Regions from separate parts of the Sporosarcina sp. FSL K6-3508 genome, predicted to be linked through region 1. Evidence: predicted binding sites of a transcription regulator. Region 1 holds the regulator's gene; each other region holds the start of a gene.
What was found. The regulator CtsR, encoded in region 1, represses protease genes until heat stress. The targets are predictions, from matches to a motif close to ATGGTCAATAAAGGTCAAACA.
Positions count from the first base shown of each region.

Region 1 (5,875 bases):
AGAAAGCATTTTGTTCATTCTAAGAAATTGCCAGCAGGGGTAGATGTGGGTCTTGTCTGTTTCTTTCTTGCCTTATTGGATAAGAAAAGGGTGTCATTCCTTACATATAAGATGTTCCATAAATTATTAGTTAACTTAAATTAAAAACGAGTTGACAATCAATGAGTCAACCATTACTATTTTTATAGTAACTCAAAATAGAAAGAGGTGTCATGATGACGACAGCTTCGGAAGGACGTCCGCAAAGTAAATTCAGTACATTGTCAATTGTATATAGTGGAATGTTTGCTGCTTTAATGATGAATGGGGCTAATATCACTTCTTTCATACCATTTTTAGTAGTCGGGGGAGTACCTATTACATTGCAGACATTTTTCGCTGTTTTGTCAGGATTGTTATTGGGTAGCCGTCTTGGTGCATTGTCGATGACTGTCTATATGATGGTCGGCCTTGCAGGGGCTCCTGTATTTGCTAAGTTTCAAGGTGGATTTGGCCAAATCTTAAGCCCGACATTTGGTTTTATCGTTACTTTCATCTTGATTGCTTATGTAGCAGGTAAAATCGTGGAGCGTAAGAATACACTGCCATCTTATATTATTGCATCACTTGTTGCGACAGCAATCAACTATTTATTGGGTACGAACTGGATGTATGTCGCCTATAAAGTTTGGGCTGCGGCGCCAGAGGTGTTTACGTACAAAATTGCATGGCTTTGGATGATTCCTCCATTACCGAAGGATATTGTGCTAGCCGTACTGGCGGGAATATTCGCATTTAGAATTTCAAAACATTTGAAAGTGAGGCATACATTTTGACGAACTATCAAAGGCTGGCTGACCAAGTTTTGAAAGGTCACGTATTAACAAATGAGGAAGCGCTTTCAATATTAAATAGTCCGGATGAAGATTTGCTGTTGCTGCTTCATGCGACGTACTCGATCCGATCCCATTACTATGGAAACAAAGTAAAACTTAATATGATCATCAATACGAAGTCGGGGTTGTGCCCGGAAAACTGTGGCTACTGTGCCCAGTCGATTGTGTCAAAAGCACCGGTTGAAAAGTATGCAATGATGAAATCAGAAGAAATATTACAAGGTGCAGAGCGAGCTGCTGCAAATAAAGCGGGCACTTATTGTATCGTGGCAAGTGGACGAGGACCTCGGGCTAGTGAGCTTGAAATCGTTATTGATTCCGTCAAGCAAATTAAAGAGAAACATAAAGGAATGACCGTTTGTGCATGTTTAGGAATTCTGAAGCCAGAACAAGCCGCACGCTTGAAAGAAGCAGGTGTAGACCGATACAATCACAACTTGAACACCTCTGCCGAACACCATGAAAGCATCACTACGTCGCACACATACGATGATCGTGTAAACACAGTAGGACATGTAAAGGAAGCGGGAATATCTCCTTGCTCTGGCGTAATAGTCGGAATGCGTGAAACAAAAGAGGATGTCATTTCCATGGCACACAGCCTGCGGATACTCGATGCAGACTCCATTCCAGTCAACTTCCTGCACGCCGTGGATGGGACGCCGCTAGAAGGGACCTCTGAACTGGATCCGCGCTATTGCTTGAAGGTACTTAGCCTATTTCGTTTCATCAATCCAACAAAAGAAATACGAATTTCGGGTGGACGCGAAGTGAACCTTCGCAGCCTTCAACCACTTGGCTTATATGCTGCAAACTCTATCTTCATCGGTGACTATTTGACAACATCGGGTCAGGAAAACGACAAAGACCAACAAATGTTAGAAGATATGGGCTTTGAAGTGGACTTGGAACCATTGAAGAAAGAACCTATGACTATATAAGAGAGATCTAACCGCGCAGACAGCTTGCGTGGTTTTTTTCGTTCAATGAAAAACATGAAAAGATCTTGAATAATCCTCCATGTAGAGAGACAGCCTAACGCAAGACATGCAAAAAAATCAAACATACATATTAAAACAAATCAATTGCATCTCACGCATTTTCTGCGATACAATCAAGTCAAAGATAGTCAAAGTCAACTAAGAGAACGAGCAGAAACGAGGTGACGAGATGCGGAACATTTCTGACATTATTGAAGGGTATTTGAAGTCCATTATCGAAAAGGAAGACAGTGCCTCTGTTGAAATCAAACGGAATGAAGTCGCCGAGAAATTCCAATGTGTTCCTTCGCAGATCAACTACGTAATCAAAACTCGCTTCACAGTCGAGAGAGGCTACGCAGTAGAGTCAAAACGCGGAGGCGGTGGATACATTCGGATTTATCGGGTGCAGACGAATTCACGGAAGGACTTGCTCGAGCAAGCGCTGGGAAGTTTGGAAGCGGGAGCATCCTCTACGATGGCTGAAGATGTAATTATTCGTTTGATTGAAGAAGAAGTGATTACAGAGCGTGAAGCCAAACTTATGTTAGCTGCGGTGGGTCGAGCCACACTGCGCTATATGCTTCCTGAACGAGATGCATTGCGTTCGCGAATACTCCGCGCCATGTTAGTCACATTGATTTATGAAGAAGTAGAATGAGGTGATGATAAATGCTTTGTGAAAACTGCAAAGAACGTCCGGCCACTGTGGTTTTTAAACAAGAGACAATGAATGGCACGACAGAGCGGCATTTATGTGATAAATGTGCGTTTTACTCCCAGACATTTTCATTCAGCCCTGATCAAGAGCCGTTGTCCATTCAACAATTTCTGGCACATTGGCTTGGAGGTTCAGAATTATTACAAGGTCAAAAGTCGAATGAGACTTTGCCTGATGGCCCCAAATGCCCGAGTTGCGGACTGACTTTTCATAGGTTTTTAGACATTGGGAAATTTGGATGTGCGACGTGCTACGATACTTTCCGCGAGCAGCTGCCACGAGTGTTTGCTAAATTGCATAACGGCAATACAAATCATGGTGGTAAGGTACCAGTCTCCTTCAATGAACGGTTTGCTTTGAAAAAACAATTAGAGGACATCCGCACAAAAATGAAGGAAGCGGTAGAAGCTGAGCGTTTTGAAGAAGCTGCCGTATTACGAGATGAAGCCAATACAGTAAAAAAGCAATTGGCCGATGGAGGTGACGATCAACATGTCATTTGAAAAATTCATCAAACAAGAGCTGACAGGCTGGATGGTGGCAAAGGGAGAACATTCGGATATCGTCCTATCTACAAGAATCAGATTAGCACGCAACCTGCAAAGTTACCTATTCCCTATTTGTGCTTCTGAAGAAGACGCTAAACGTGTCAATGAAGCAGTTGACCAAGCGGTGGCTACTATGGAAGAGCATCATTTTGCGGGCACGTCGATGTCAGACCTATCGCCTCTTGAGAGACAAATATTAGTTGAGAAACATTTGGTAAGCCCACAGTTAATCGACCCAGATAAATACGGTTCGGTCCTGCTTTCAGAAGATGAAACAATCAGTATTATGGTGAATGAAGAAGACCATATACGTATCCAATGTATTTATCCTGGCTTTCAAATCGATACTGCCTATGAGCAGGCGAATCAAGTAGACAGCGAGATAGAACGAAACTTGGATTATGCTTTTGATGAGACGTTTGGCTATTTGACTAGTTGTCCATCCAACACAGGAACCGGTATGCGGGCATCTGTCATGATGCATTTACCGGCTCTCACCATCACCAAGCAAATTGAACGGATTATTCCTGCAATATCACGTCTTGGGATGGTGGTGCGCGGTAGCTACGGAGAAGGCAGTGAAGCCCTTGGAAATATTTATCAGATATCCAATCAAACAACACTTGGCAAGTCTGAAGAAGAAATATTGAAGGATCTGGACAATATATCAAAGCGTTTGATTGCACACGAGAAAAAGTCCCGTGAAATATTATTAGCGAAATCACAGGTCCATTTGGAAAATCGGCTTTACCGTTCGCTTGGTACGATTACTCATGCCCGTATACTACCTTCCGCAGAAGCAGCCAGATGTTTGTCCGATGTCCGTTTGGGTATTGATTTAGGTATCATAGAAAATTTAGACATGGCAATTTTAAATGAATTAATGATTTTCATGCAGCCAGGTTTCCTTCAGCAATATGCGGGTACAGAATTAACATCAGACCAACGCGACGTATTTCGTGCAAAATTATTCCGTGATCGCTTAGGAATTGAATGTACGCAAGCTCCAGGAAACAATTCTGAAAAGTCCTGAGCATACTTTTTGCAAGATCGTCAATTTGGATTTATAGTTAATCAAAGATAGTCAAAGTCAGTATTGAGGTTTAAATTACGGCTTTTTATGAAATGATATGAATAGGTATAGAGTGAAGGATTAAAGCAATGAGGATTCAACTGGCATAACATAGAATAGGTTCTATTTATGAAGAAAAGAGGGGAATGGATATGATGTTTAATCGATTTACACAACGTGCGCAAAAAGTTTTGCAACTGGCTCAAGAAGAGGCAATACGCTTAAAACACGAATCAATTGGTACAGAGCATATTTTACTTGGATTGATCCGAGAAGGCGGTGGAATTGCAGCGAAAGCGCTGGACGCCATTAGTGTCAATGCGGATACGATTGAACGGGAAGTAGAGGCTCTTGTAGGCGTGGGCTCGAAAGATGTAGGACCGATCGTTCATTATACACCGCGTGCAAAACGCGTCATCGAGCTTTCGGTTGATGAATCCCGTAAGCTGGGTCATTCCTATATTGGTACAGAACATATTTTATTAGCATTAATCCGAGAAGGAGAAGGCGTAGCGGCTCGCGTCCTGAACAATGCGGGCGTCAGCTTAAACAAAGCTCGCCAGCAAGTTCTTCAGTTACTCGGCAATGATGAAAGTTCAGTTGGCAGTACTTCAAACAACGCTTCTGCCGCTACACCGACATTGGATAGTTTAGCTAGAGATTTAACAGAGATTGCACGTGAAGGCACTTTGGATCCAGTTATTGGACGAAGCAAAGAGATTACGCGTGTAATTGAAGTGCTGGCTCGTCGTACCAAAAACAATCCAGTCTTGATTGGAGAGCCTGGTGTTGGTAAAACTGCAATCGCAGAAGGGTTGGCACAGCAAGTAGTCAACAATGAAGTACCTGAAATCTTACGTGACAAACGTGTTATGACGCTCGATATGGGTACAGTTGTTGCGGGCACGAAATATCGCGGTGAATTTGAAGACCGCATGAAAAAAGTGATGGAAGAGATTCGTCAGGCAGGAAACATCATTCTGTTCATCGATGAATTGCATACATTGATTGGCGCGGGCGGAGCGGAAGGTGCGATCGATGCATCTAATATCTTAAAACCTTCTCTCGCTCGAGGAGAATTACAATGTATCGGCGCTACTACATTAGATGAATATCGTAAATACATTGAAAAAGATGCAGCACTTGAACGTCGATTCCAGCCGATCCAAGTAGATGAACCAACGGTGGAAGAGACTATCCAAATCATTAGAGGACTTCGTGATCGCTATGAAGCGCATCACCGAGTGAAGATAACGGATGAAGCAGTAGAAGCAGCTGCGAAAATGTCTGATCGCTATATTTCCGATCGTTTCTTACCGGACAAAGCGATTGATTTGATGGATGAGGCAGGATCTAAAGTTCGTCTTCGTTCATATACGACTCCTCCAAACTTGAAGGAATTAGAAGTGAAGCTAGAAGCGATCCGTTCTGAAAAGAATGCAGCTGTTCAGAGCCAAGAGTTTGAAAAAGCGGCTTCTTACCGTGATACAGAGCAGAAGATGAAGGAAGAATTAGAAACAACAAAAGCAGCATGGAAAGAAAAACAAGGAAAAACAGAGTCTGAAGTAACTGTCGATGATATCGCTGCAGTTGTAGCGATGTGGACGGGAGTCCCAGTGGATAAGATTGCGGAAACCGAATCAGCTAAATTACTCAAAATGGAAGAAATCCTACATGAG
Region 1 covers NZ_CP152016.1:3,376,643-3,382,517, reverse strand. The annotation lists gene MKX97_RS16885 (biotin transporter BioY) at 213-815, shown strand; gene bioB (biotin synthase BioB) at 812-1,816, shown strand; gene MKX97_RS16875 (CtsR family transcriptional regulator) at 2,046-2,516, shown strand; gene MKX97_RS16870 (UvrB/UvrC motif-containing protein) at 2,528-3,079, shown strand; gene MKX97_RS16865 (protein arginine kinase) at 3,069-4,157, shown strand; gene MKX97_RS16860 (ATP-dependent Clp protease ATP-binding subunit) at 4,349-5,875, shown strand, end outside.

Region 2 (5,875 bases), 700 kb from region 1:
GTCACCCACTCACCTTTCTTCTCCATCTGCCATAAGTTCTCGCCGTTCACTTCAATGACGCCAGCTGTCGGTTCTTCCAGTGTCATCAACATCCGGATGATCGTCGTTTTACCAGAACCACTCGGACCGATCAGAGCCACTTTTTCAGATGGTTTGATATCCAAGTCAATCCCCTTTAATACTTCGGTTTGCCCAAATGATTTATGAACGTCTTTATATTGCACTATCGGTTCCACTCTCTTACCCTCTCCTTCATTCAGTTGCGTTTTTATTCAGGATGCATTATGCCATCGTCTTCTTATCGAAACGACGGTTGTACTTTTTCTCTAATTTATTTATCAACAACGCCGAAGGATAACTCAATAATAAGAAGAACAGCGCCACCACTGTAAGAGGCTCCACGTATTTATAATATTGAGCTCCATAGTCATTCGCGATATGAAGCATCGCCACCACACCGATTGTAGACGCAAGTGGAACTTCCTTAAACATGATGATCAAGTAATTCCCGAGCATTGGGATCGTCGGCGGAATTGCTTGAGGCAAAATGATTTTCATCCATTTTTGACGTGTGGATAAATTCAGTGCAGTCGATGCTTCCCACTGACCTTTATCCACTGATTCAATGCCTGAACGATATACTTCAGACATGTACGTGCTAAAATGTATGCCAAGACCGAGAATTGCAGCTACAAAAGGATTTAGCGACACCCCTACAACCGGCATCATAGGCCATGCATAATAAATAAAAAACAATTGCACGAGCGGAGGCGTAGAACGAATGAATTCCGCAAGCCATCCAAACAGCCATCGCACAGGCCGCCAAGGAAGTCTGCTGATAAACACCCAGAAGAATCCGAAGACAGCGGCAAATAAATAGCATGCCAGCGTCAGTCCTAGGGTGATCCACAAGCCTTTAAAAATCATAGGAATTACTGAAAAAAACACTTCCCAACTCCAAGTCATCAGCTAGCCACCCCTTTCTTCGATACACTCTCCATCTTTCTTGTGAAAGCAATCAACGGCAGCGCAATCACAAAGTACATCACGAGGAGAAGTACATAAACCGTCGGGGATTCCGCCAAGTGCGTGCTTCGGTAAATATTTCCGTAATACAATAAGTCCGTCAGTCCAATCAATGACACCAACGACGTTGCTTTCAAAATTTGAATCAAGTAGTTGCCGTATTCAGGAAGCATCATACGCAGCGCCTGAGGTAGAATAATATGTCGCATCCGTTGAAACTTCGATAAATTCAGCGCGACGGATGCTTCAGTCTGTCCGATCGCTACCGCTTGAATCGATCCGCGCACAATCTCAGACATATAGGCCCCATAATTTAGCGAGATCGCCAGTACAGCCACCCATATATCGCTCCCCAGATGGATATTGAATAGGCCGGGCAGCGCATATGAAAACCAGAACAATTGTACAATCAGCGATGTCCCACGAAAAATTTCTACATAGAAACCAGTGAACCCTCTCAGCAAAGGATTCGTGTTGACACGCGACAGACCTGCGACGAAAGCAATAATACTCGCACAAATAATCGACAGGACCAGCACCTGTAACGTTACGCCTAACCCTTGTACGACGGTGGAAAATATATCGGGTAAGGAACTCACAAAAACCACTCCATTATTTACGTTTTCATTTCATTCTTCTTAATCTAGTGTCATGAGCAGCTTACGGAAGGTAAGAAAAAGGCCATGCCGCTGTTGGGCATGACCCGGCCACTCTTTTAATAGTTCTCTCCGCTGCAGACACTTTCCGTTGTTATTTCATTTTCAACAATATTCATCTCTTCTGTGAAACCGAATGGTTCGATCAACTCTGCAATTTCCCCGCTGTCTTTCAGCTTTTGCAATTCTTCATTGTACGCTTCACGTAGTTCATCATCACTGTCTAGGAAAGCAGCTGCGCCATAGCTTGGTACGCCTTCGATATCCGGTTGTTCGAAATCCGTGACAAACTCGAGCTTGTCATTATTTGCTGATTCTAGCGCCATTTTAATGGTCATTTCAGTACCCGTTGTGACAGCAGCACGCCCCGATTCAACAGCTGAGAATGAAGCCGGAATATCGGGAACCATCATAATTTGACTTTCTGCAATGCCTTCACGGAGCATGAAATCCTTTTCTGTAGCACCACTCATCACCGCCACTTTGATGTCTGGATTCGCGGCAATATCTTTATAGCTCTTCAAATTCATAGGATTGCCTTTTTCTACGATCAAGCCTTCCCCATATTTGATTTCAGGCTCACCAAACGAAACAGTTGCACAACGGTCTGGCGTAATTGCCATACCTGCTGTAACTACATCAAACTTCCCTGCGCCTAAGCCTGGGATCAATTGACCGAATTCGGATAGTTTGCCATCCACTTCCTCAACGCCCAAGTTTTCAAAGACCGCTTTGGCAATAGCGACCGCAGCACCTTGCAATTCCCCATCTTCTTCATATGCATACGGTTTCTCATTGGCAAAGCCGACTCTGACAACGCCTTTCTCTTTCAAATCATCCAACTTACTTCCACTACTGCTGCTACCGGAATCTGAATCTCCATTACCGCATGCTGCCAGTAGTAAAAGCATCATCATCGCCAAAACACCTATCGCCGACTTCTTCATAATTCTCCCCCTTGACTTTTTCATCAAACATTTTTTACTTAGTTGCTAGATTACCATAGTTAAAATTCGAGTTCAAATCGTTTTCGTTATTTTCTAAATATCCAATTAAGTGGATACCATCTACAAACATGATTATGACAGCGTTTTCAAGAGACAAGATTCGCTAGTAATATATTTAAATTTTATTTTTTACTAGGTGAAAAGGCGCTAATTTAATTTTTCTTCATACAAACTTTCTTTTTCGATTTAAAGACCTGATCCCATACTTATTTTCCCATTATTTAATTCATAAAGAAAATAAATAATATCTTTCAATTACAGCTACTTTTTGTGTGACCAAGCGTAAAATGCAGAAGTAAGCACCAAATCTCCGCATAAAAAAGAACCATCTGATAAGTCAGGTAGAAATGACTTTTCGGACGGTCTAACAACTCTCTATTGCAACTAAACCTTTAACACTCCAAGCAACTGAGTAATTGTACCAATTGAAAAATTGCTTAGCTTCCTTGTTTTCAACACATGTTATAAAAGAGCCGGGTGTTGTCGATACTCAAAAAAGTGGACATGAGAACAGAAATAGCACACGTGAAACACAAATTCGTTTCACTGTATTGTACAAAAATGAAAAAACCCTGTAAATGATGATAAATCAACATTTACAGGATCTTTATTCAGTACATATCGTATAATGATTTAACCTAGTAACGCCCTCGGCAGGAATCGAACCCACATTTTAAGAACCGGAATCTTACGTGCTATCCGTTGCACCACGAGGGCAAAATAAAAACATTACCTATACTCAGTGATCTCGTCTGCTACAAAAATTATAAAAGCTTCTCTAACAGACATCTTCCATTATACCGTGGAATAGAATGAAAAGCAATCTAATTTTTTAAGGCAAATGATTTGACCTTTGTTGACCATCATAGGTAAAATACAATTATAGTTGAAATACCAACTAATTTCAACCGAACGATTATTATGAAGCATTAAAAGGAGGAAGTACCATTGAATCTTATTCCTACAGTTATTGAACAAACCAACCGTGGTGAACGGGCGTATGACATTTATTCCCGCTTGTTGAAAGACCGGATTATCATGCTCGGCAGCGGCATCGATGACAATGTTGCGAATTCGATCGTTGCGCAGCTCTTATTCCTGGAAGCAGAAGATCCGGAAAAAGACATCTCCATTTATATTAACAGCCCGGGTGGAAGTATTACAGCGGGTATGGCGATCTACGACACGATGCAATTTATTAAACCGGACATCCAGACAATCTGTATCGGTATGGCTGCATCCATGGGTGCCTTCTTACTGACAGCGGGAGCACCAGGCAAACGTTACGCATTGCCTAACGCAGAAGTAATGATTCACCAACCACTTGGTGGTGCACAAGGTCAAGCGACTGAAATTGAAATCGCAGCGAAGCGCATCTTGCACTTACGTGAGAAGTTGAATCAGATTTTGGCCGATCGTACAGGTCAGCCGATTGAAGTCATCGCACAAGATACGGATCGTGATAATTTCATGACAGCGGAACGTGCAAAAGAATATGGCTTAATCGATCATATCGTTCAACGCAGCGACATGAAAAAATAAGACAAAAAAGAACCGATTCTTCCCAAAAAGGAGAATCGGTTCTTTTTATTGCTGTTCAGCTTCTACAAAATCCGTAAGATTCTGAAGTGCCAAGTCTTCATCAATGCCGTCTGCCATCAAGATGATCTCAGTGCCTTTGGCAATCGCCAGACTCATAATCCCCATGATGCTTTTCGCATTCACCTGGCGTCTTTCTTTCTTCAAATAAATATCTGCAGTGTATTTATTTGCTTCCTGGACAAATAGTGCGGCTTGTCTCGCCTGTAATCCAGGTTTGATTCCCACTTTCACAGTTTTTTCTACCATATCGTATGCTCCTTTTCTTCCTTTTTTTAAGAAGGATCTACTCGTTCTTTCGTTAATTTCCGCGCAATCTTTCAGCGATCTCTTCAATCTTCCGCAAGCGATGATTGACACCTGATTTACTGACAGGCGTCCCTGTCACCAGTTCGCCCAATTCTTTTAACGTGACATCTTGATGGGCAACACGTAATTGAGCAATTTCTTGCAGACGCTCCGGCAATTGATCGAGCCCGATCGTCTGTTCAATCAACTTAATATTCTCTACTTGCCGCTGGGCCGCACCAATCGTTTTATTCAGATTGGCGGTTTCGCAATTCACTAGCCGATTTACGCTATTCCGCATATCCCGCATAATCCGGACATCCTCAAATTTCATGAGAGATACATGCGCACCGATTATACCTAGGAAATCGGATATCTTTTCAGCTTCCTTCAAATACGCGATAAATCCTTTTTTTCGCTCTATAGATTTCGCATTTAATTGGAATCGATTCATTAACTCGACTAGTGATTCGCTATGTTCTTGATAACTTGAGAACACCTCCAAGTGATAGGAAGACGTCTCAGGGTTATTGACGGAACCTCCTGCCAGGAAAGCTCCGCGTAAGTATGCACGCGCACAGCAGTCGTCTTCAATGAGCTGCGGGTCGATTTGGTTCACCATTTGAAAATCATGCGTCATAATGGACAGTGTTTCCAATAAATCCTTAGCACCTTCCCGAATACGGCAAATATAAATATTATTTTTCTTCAAACGCATTTTCTTCCGTACAAGCATCTCTACTTTATAAGGATACAACTTTTTCAAGTTAGAATAAAGTCGTCTTGCTATCGCTGCATTTTCTGTTTGAACATCAAGACTTAATTGTTTATTGGAAAAAGACATCACGCCATTCATTCGAATAAAAGCTGCGATTTCTGCTTTCGTACAGCAGTCCTCCGCTTCAATTTGCGTCAATTCCTTTTTCGTTTTGGATGCAAAAGACATGATATTCCCCCTTTTTCGGCGATCTTCATATCTATCCGCCTTCTACGTTCTCTCTATATAGCGCATCAACACATCCGCCACGTCTGCCGATTTATGCATTATCGTTCCATTATATACAGTAGCAATTTCTTGTACAAATACTTCAGGCACGAGCGCTTGAAGCTTATCTAGATCGTTTTCGACCAACCACGGCTCCGTTTCTTCTCCAACACTTTTGTAAGCGCGTCTGAAGGCTTCTACATTATTAACGAGGACAGCATCCAGGAAAGGCTCTCCCGCGTGGTCATACAGCGCCTGAACGTGCTCAGAAGCAGTATAGCGGAAAGTCTCTCCTCTTTGTGTCGTCAAATTAC
Region 2 covers NZ_CP152016.1:2,674,304-2,680,178, forward strand. The annotation lists gene ehuA (ectoine/hydroxyectoine ABC transporter ATP-binding protein EhuA) at 1-236, opposite strand, end outside; gene ehuD (ectoine/hydroxyectoine ABC transporter permease subunit EhuD) at 283-966, opposite strand; gene ehuC (ectoine/hydroxyectoine ABC transporter permease subunit EhuC) at 966-1,625, opposite strand; gene ehuB (ectoine/hydroxyectoine ABC transporter substrate-binding protein EhuB) at 1,742-2,629, opposite strand; tRNA gene MKX97_RS13295 (tRNA-Arg) at 3,335-3,406, opposite strand; gene clpP (ATP-dependent Clp endopeptidase proteolytic subunit ClpP) at 3,638-4,231, shown strand; gene MKX97_RS13305 (HPr family phosphocarrier protein) at 4,277-4,537, opposite strand; gene whiA (DNA-binding protein WhiA) at 4,590-5,522, opposite strand; gene MKX97_RS13315 (gluconeogenesis factor YvcK family protein) at 5,565-5,875, opposite strand, start outside.
Region 2: a site for CtsR is predicted at 3,533-3,553, ahead of clpP (ATP-dependent Clp endopeptidase proteolytic subunit ClpP). Genes of this name have one in related genera too.

Region 3 (5,875 bases), 300 kb from region 1:
GAACAGGTTATTGTAATAGAAAATGACAAATTTACCGTCGAGCTGCTCAAGGTGCTGAATAGTCACCTTTCAAGTATAGAACTGGGTGCCGTCCACTTCGTCAATAGCTTGTACTTCTACAGTTCTACCGGCAGTTATAACCCTTCAGCTATTTTTAAGTACTATCAAGAAACTATTCAGCCCTATGTTGACAAAGATATACTATTCAGATCATGGGCCCACGTTGAATGGCCTAGCGCAAATGAGCCTCACCACCTGGTCAGAGATTGCGAGATGGCAGGTGACAACCTGATCAAAGAGCATGCGTTTCCCCAAGTGTGCGCATATGCGAAGAATAGAACTCCAGCCAATCTTACCAAGTTATTGCTAGAAACCCATTCCTATATATTGAGGGAAAATGAACTATCCCTCTGTCATCGAAAATCTCCCATGTAACTTTTTCACATGGGAGATTTCAGGAGGCTATTTTGATCTATTTAATTTCGCAATTTCATAGGTTTTTTCAACGGATTTTTATTCATTAAGTAGGAAATATACGTAGCATCCTCAGCTAAAGTTGGATGAGAGAAATTTAGTAATTTGGCTAAATTTTTGGCGTCGTCAAGTGCCCTATGCGCATGATCGGCTTCAATTTGATGCACTTTCAATAGTTGTTGCAATTTGCCATTTTCAAAACCGTAATCTTTCCATCTGATTTGCCTGACGGAACAATACCAATTCATATCCAAAGTTTCAGGCAATAATTTGCTGACAAAACCTCTATCAAAAGTAGCGTTGTGCGCTACAATGCCATCTGCTTTTCGCAATATAGAAAGAATTTTATCCACATCAAGCGCTCTTCCACGTACCATTCGATCCGTAATTCCTGTGATATTTGTGATGATTGAAGGAATAGAAAAGAACGGTTCTTGAAATTCACAGTACTCTTCCGTTACCCTGCTGATCCGATTGTTTTCAAATTCACCTAACATAACCCCTAATTCAATCACTTCACTATTATCCGAACTCATACCTGTTGTCTCCACATCGATGAACGCTATATGTTTACTCATAGGAAAACTCCTTTTAGACTATGTTGTTCTATTTGCTCATTTTCGTTAACTTGAAGTTATCCGCCAACGAAATCCTATCTACTATTATATCAGCGAGAACACAGGCAGAGAAAGTGTGATGCTTTTATGTAAAGCAATAGTGACAAAGATTTGTATCACTTGCACCTTACAGTTTTAAAAAAGTAATCACCCGCCGTAATAGCAGAATGATTACTTTAAGTACCTTTTTTAACTGTTCAACTGCTTACGTATGTCAGTTGAACAGTTGTTGACGCACCTCGCCTCTTTACTGAAACAGCATTCATTACACTTTCTGTACTTCAACTTCTTCTTCCACAACATCCACGTTAACTTTTTCTACATTTTCTTCTTCTAAAAGAAGGTCTGTTAGTGGGTCTTCGATTTTGTCTTGGATCACTCTGCGTAATGGACGGGCACCGAAACGCTTGTCATAGCCTAATTTAACTAACGCTTGTTTTGCTTCTTGAGTGATCGTAATATCGATTTGCTTTTCCTGGATGGCGGCTTGTAAATCCATCAGCATCAAGTCCACTATTTTCAGGAGATCCTCTTCTGTTAACTCGTTGAACGCAATAATCGCATCGAAACGATTAAGAAACTCTGGTTTGAAATAATCGCCTAAAGTTTCAAGCATAGTTACGGATTCATGTTCTGTTCGGTTGAATCCTACACTTACTTTTTTCACGCCTGTACCGGCATTGCTCGTCATAATAATGACCGTATCTTTAAAGCTGACAGTGCGACCATGTGAATCGGTCAATCGGCCATCCTCCATAATTTGCAAGAACATATTTTGCACATCAGGATGTGCTTTTTCAATTTCATCGAGCAATAGAATGGAATAAGGATTTCGTCGGATTTGTTCGGTCAATTGACCAGCTTCCTCATGACCGACATACCCTGGAGGTGAGCCAATAATTTTAGACACCGCATGTTTTTCCATGTACTCACTCATGTCGAGACGAATTAACGCATCGCGCGAACCAAATAATTCTTCTGCCAAGACTTTCGTAATTTCTGTTTTACCGACACCCGTAGGACCAACAAATAGGAAGGATCCAATCGGACGGTCTTTTGATTTGAGACCAGCTCGGCTACGGCGAATCGCTTTTGCAATTTTATCGACTGCTTCTGCTTGACCGATAACTTGTTTGCCAAGGTTATCCGCAAGTCCTTTCATTTTTGCTTGTTCTGCCGCCTGTAGCTTCGTTACAGGGATTCCCGTTTTCTCTTCAATAATTAGCTCGATATCCGCGACAGAAACTTCTGCATATTTCATTTCACCATTCTGTTTTGAAGCTTCCAATTTTTCCTGCAGCTGCATCTCTTCCTGACGTAAACTCGCCGCTTTTTCATAATTCTCCTGCTCAGCCGCTCGCTCTTTTTGTTGGATCACTTCCTGAAGGCGAGTTGTAAGAGAATCCGAATTTGAGGACATCAGTGTAAGGTTTAAACGAGCACCCACTTCATCCATCAAATCAATCGCTTTATCCGGTAAAAAACGATCTTGAATATAGCGTTGCGATAAGTTCACAAAAGCATGCACTGCTTCGTCTGGATAGTGCACTTCATGAAAATCTTCGTAACGGTCCTTAATTCCGTTTAGAATTTTAATCGTATCTTCAGCGGATGGCTCCTTTACGAGAATCGGTTGGAATCGTCGCTCAAGTGCTGCATCTTTTTCAATTTGACGGTATTCTTTCAAGGTTGTAGCCCCAATGAGCTGTAAACTGCCTCGTGCCAGTGCCGGTTTTAGAATATTACCCGCATCCATCTGCGATCCTTCTGCAGTTCCTGCTCCTACGAGCAAGTGAATTTCATCCACGAACAAAATGACATCTTCTCGTGTTTCCAGCTCTTCAATTAGCTGTTTCATCCGTTCCTCAAATTGACCACGGATTCCAGTATTGGTGACGAGAGACGCAACATCCAGCACATACACTTCTTTGTTCATCAATTTCACCGGCACATCGCCCTCATAAATCTTTAAGGCAAGCCCTTCGGCAATTGCTGTTTTACCGACACCTGGTTCCCCAATCAGCACAGGATTATTTTTGTTTCTTCGGTTTAATGTTTCAATAACACGTTTTACTTCCTGATCTCTTCCAATGATGGGGTCAATTAATCCGTCCCTTGCGACATTTGATAAGTTTTTACCAAGTTGGTCCAACAAACCCGGGGTTTGATTTTCTTCTGTTTGTCTCACTTTGGTCTGTGCTTTTTTCCCGCCACTCGCTTGGAAGAAGTTATTTGCTTCAGTATTGAATGTCGGCACTTTCCCTGCTGTCAATTGACCTTGCATTTCTTGAAAGCACATATGGCAAATATGCATTTGCATCGCTTGGTGATTCACTTGGAGTCTCAAACTCATCGTTGCTTCGTTGTTTCCACAGTGTTGGCATCTCATAATTAGTTCCTCCTTATGATTTTCTTTTATATAAGACAACGGATGTTGACTTTGACTATATTTGACCTAGTTTTTATTTTACACTGACCTTCTTTGACTTTCAAGAAATTTGCTCGTTTTCATCGCTTATCAGTATTGTAGATATGCACTTATAGATTTTGTATAGACACACTAGCGACACCTTACACCCTTTTATTACTTTCCATCCTTTTCATGCTTAAATATGCCATGAAAATACCCTTTTCTTTCTTCTAATTAGAGAGAAAAGGGTACATTTCGTTATAATTATTCTTCATTTGTTACGTTAATCAATAACAGATAAACCTTATTGTATTCAACTTCGCCCCTCTAAATTTTTGGCTGTCGCACTTTTCTCAACTTGATTCTGCTTCTTATACGTACCAAAGGCTTTGTCTACAGATGTATGCGTTACACCGAACCAGTAGTTTTCATTTTTAAAATGGTGCCAGAGATGCGCTTTCTTTATTTTCTTTCCTATTTTTGTGCGTGGTTGAATTGGCTTATGCGCGATATAATGCTTCCATTCATAATACAAAAAATAAGCCATGATCCCAGCAAGAAAAGCCATCGTCAGCTGCAGATTCGCTGTTATTGAATAAAAGATAATTGAAGCAATGATAAAATTGGGTAGACTGAACCAAACTGGTAAGAATAATAACTTCAAATTATTAGGATCTACATGATGATCGAAATGTAAGCGCTTGATCGTTTTCAGCAAAAAAGGGTTTGTCGGTGTTTTCATATGAAATAGAAATCTGTGAATTAAATACTCACTTAACGCATATGCCGTCATCCCAATTATGAAAGCAATCCAAGTTCCAACTTGCAACATATTTAAAATGGTGTAGATAACGAGCGGAAAAAACAGCAAAAGCATTATCAAAATATCGGGAAAGGCAGCAAACTCTTTATAATACTTTGCATTCATTTAATTTCCCCCAAAATCATATTCTCATCCTGTTTTTTTCAGTAGAAATATGGCGATCCCACAAAGCATAACTTTTTCGCATCATCGAATGTGCAAGTTCTTCTGCTTGTTGATAGTCCCCTTTTAGTGCTACCTCCATCAATTTTTTATAGTAATTTAATGAAGCTTTTCGACAAAAAGAAAGGGAGAAGTATTTCATAGCCATTTTAACATAGACAGGTTCAAAGCTATTTAGTGTTAAAGAAAAAATTGGATTTTTCGATAATCTTGCTAATTCTTTCTGCATCTTCCAATCATAGAGCGCAAACTGCTCCTTACAATCTATCAATTCATCCACTTGAGATAGTATGGAGACGACTTTTGGATGGTTTAGCATGACAGCTTTTTTGACATATTGCGGTGTCAATGCAATTCGTAATTCCAAAAAGTACAGAACGAAAGTATCTGGTATATGATCAAAATGCTGTACAATATCTATAATTGTCGTAATGTTTCCATCATGCCAATAATCATTCACAATTGCCGGTTGGCCTTTTCTTAATGTTAACCAACCCCCATAATTTAAACGTTGTAGAATCTCCCTAATTGCAGGCCGTCCCACCTGATAAGTTATTGCCAGCTCTCTTTCTGTCTCCATCTGGCTTCCTGCTGAAAATTCTCCCTGAATAATTGCTTTGATTATCTCTTTTTCAATATTTTTTGTTCGACTCATTGAATCCCCCTCTTGGTAAGACCAAAAGTTTTCTTTGGTATTACCAACACTGTATAATATTCTGAAAAGATAGTCAATATGATAATTTTATTTGAACTATATATGTTGAATTATAGTTTTTACATGAGTTTGTTCAGAAATGGACACTCAGTTGATTGGAGTGGAAGGCGGCGAAAAGGAAAAATATGCTCCCAACGCTTTGCTTATGCTCGCAGGAGCGAAGCGACGAGGAGGCTCGCCTGCGCCCCCCGGAAAGCGTCCGCCTGGTACGTAGATCAACGGGTTCTACGTTTTACTTTGAGTGTGAGTTATTTATTTCAGTTTATATAGTTATATAGTAGTCGCTGAATTGTTTGAGATCCGGTATTCTTCACTAATAGCAAAAGAAGCCTCTCAAAAGTCTAATGACTCATGAGAAGCTCCTTTTCACTATTTACTCAACCGAATTTAATATATTGTAGAAATGCCTGCTGAACCGCATATACTATTTCTCTCTTTTCATATCATACATCGACGTATCGGCTTTCCGAATCAACACGTCAAAACTCTCACCGTCATCGGGATAGACAGCAATGCCGATCGAAGCTTTGATGGAAATGTTCAAATGTATTCCTGCATGAGACAAATCCTCTTTTAACTTTAGAATATAATCTAAATGAAAATCTTCTTTACTATCAGGAATTATATGCACGAATTCGTCACCTCCCCAGCGAACTAGGAAGTCTTCTTTCTTT
Region 3 covers NZ_CP152016.1:3,079,009-3,084,883, forward strand. The annotation lists gene MKX97_RS15300 (MEDS domain-containing protein) at 1-435, shown strand, start outside; gene MKX97_RS15305 (exonuclease domain-containing protein) at 477-1,052, opposite strand; gene MKX97_RS15310 (ATP-dependent Clp protease ATP-binding subunit) at 1,357-3,480, opposite strand; gene MKX97_RS15315 (sterol desaturase family protein) at 3,815-4,429, opposite strand; gene MKX97_RS15320 (GntR family transcriptional regulator) at 4,446-5,141, opposite strand; gene MKX97_RS15325 (GGDEF domain-containing protein) at 5,626-5,875, opposite strand, start outside.
Region 3: a site for CtsR is predicted at 3,529-3,549, ahead of MKX97_RS15310 (ATP-dependent Clp protease ATP-binding subunit). Genes of this name have one in related genera too.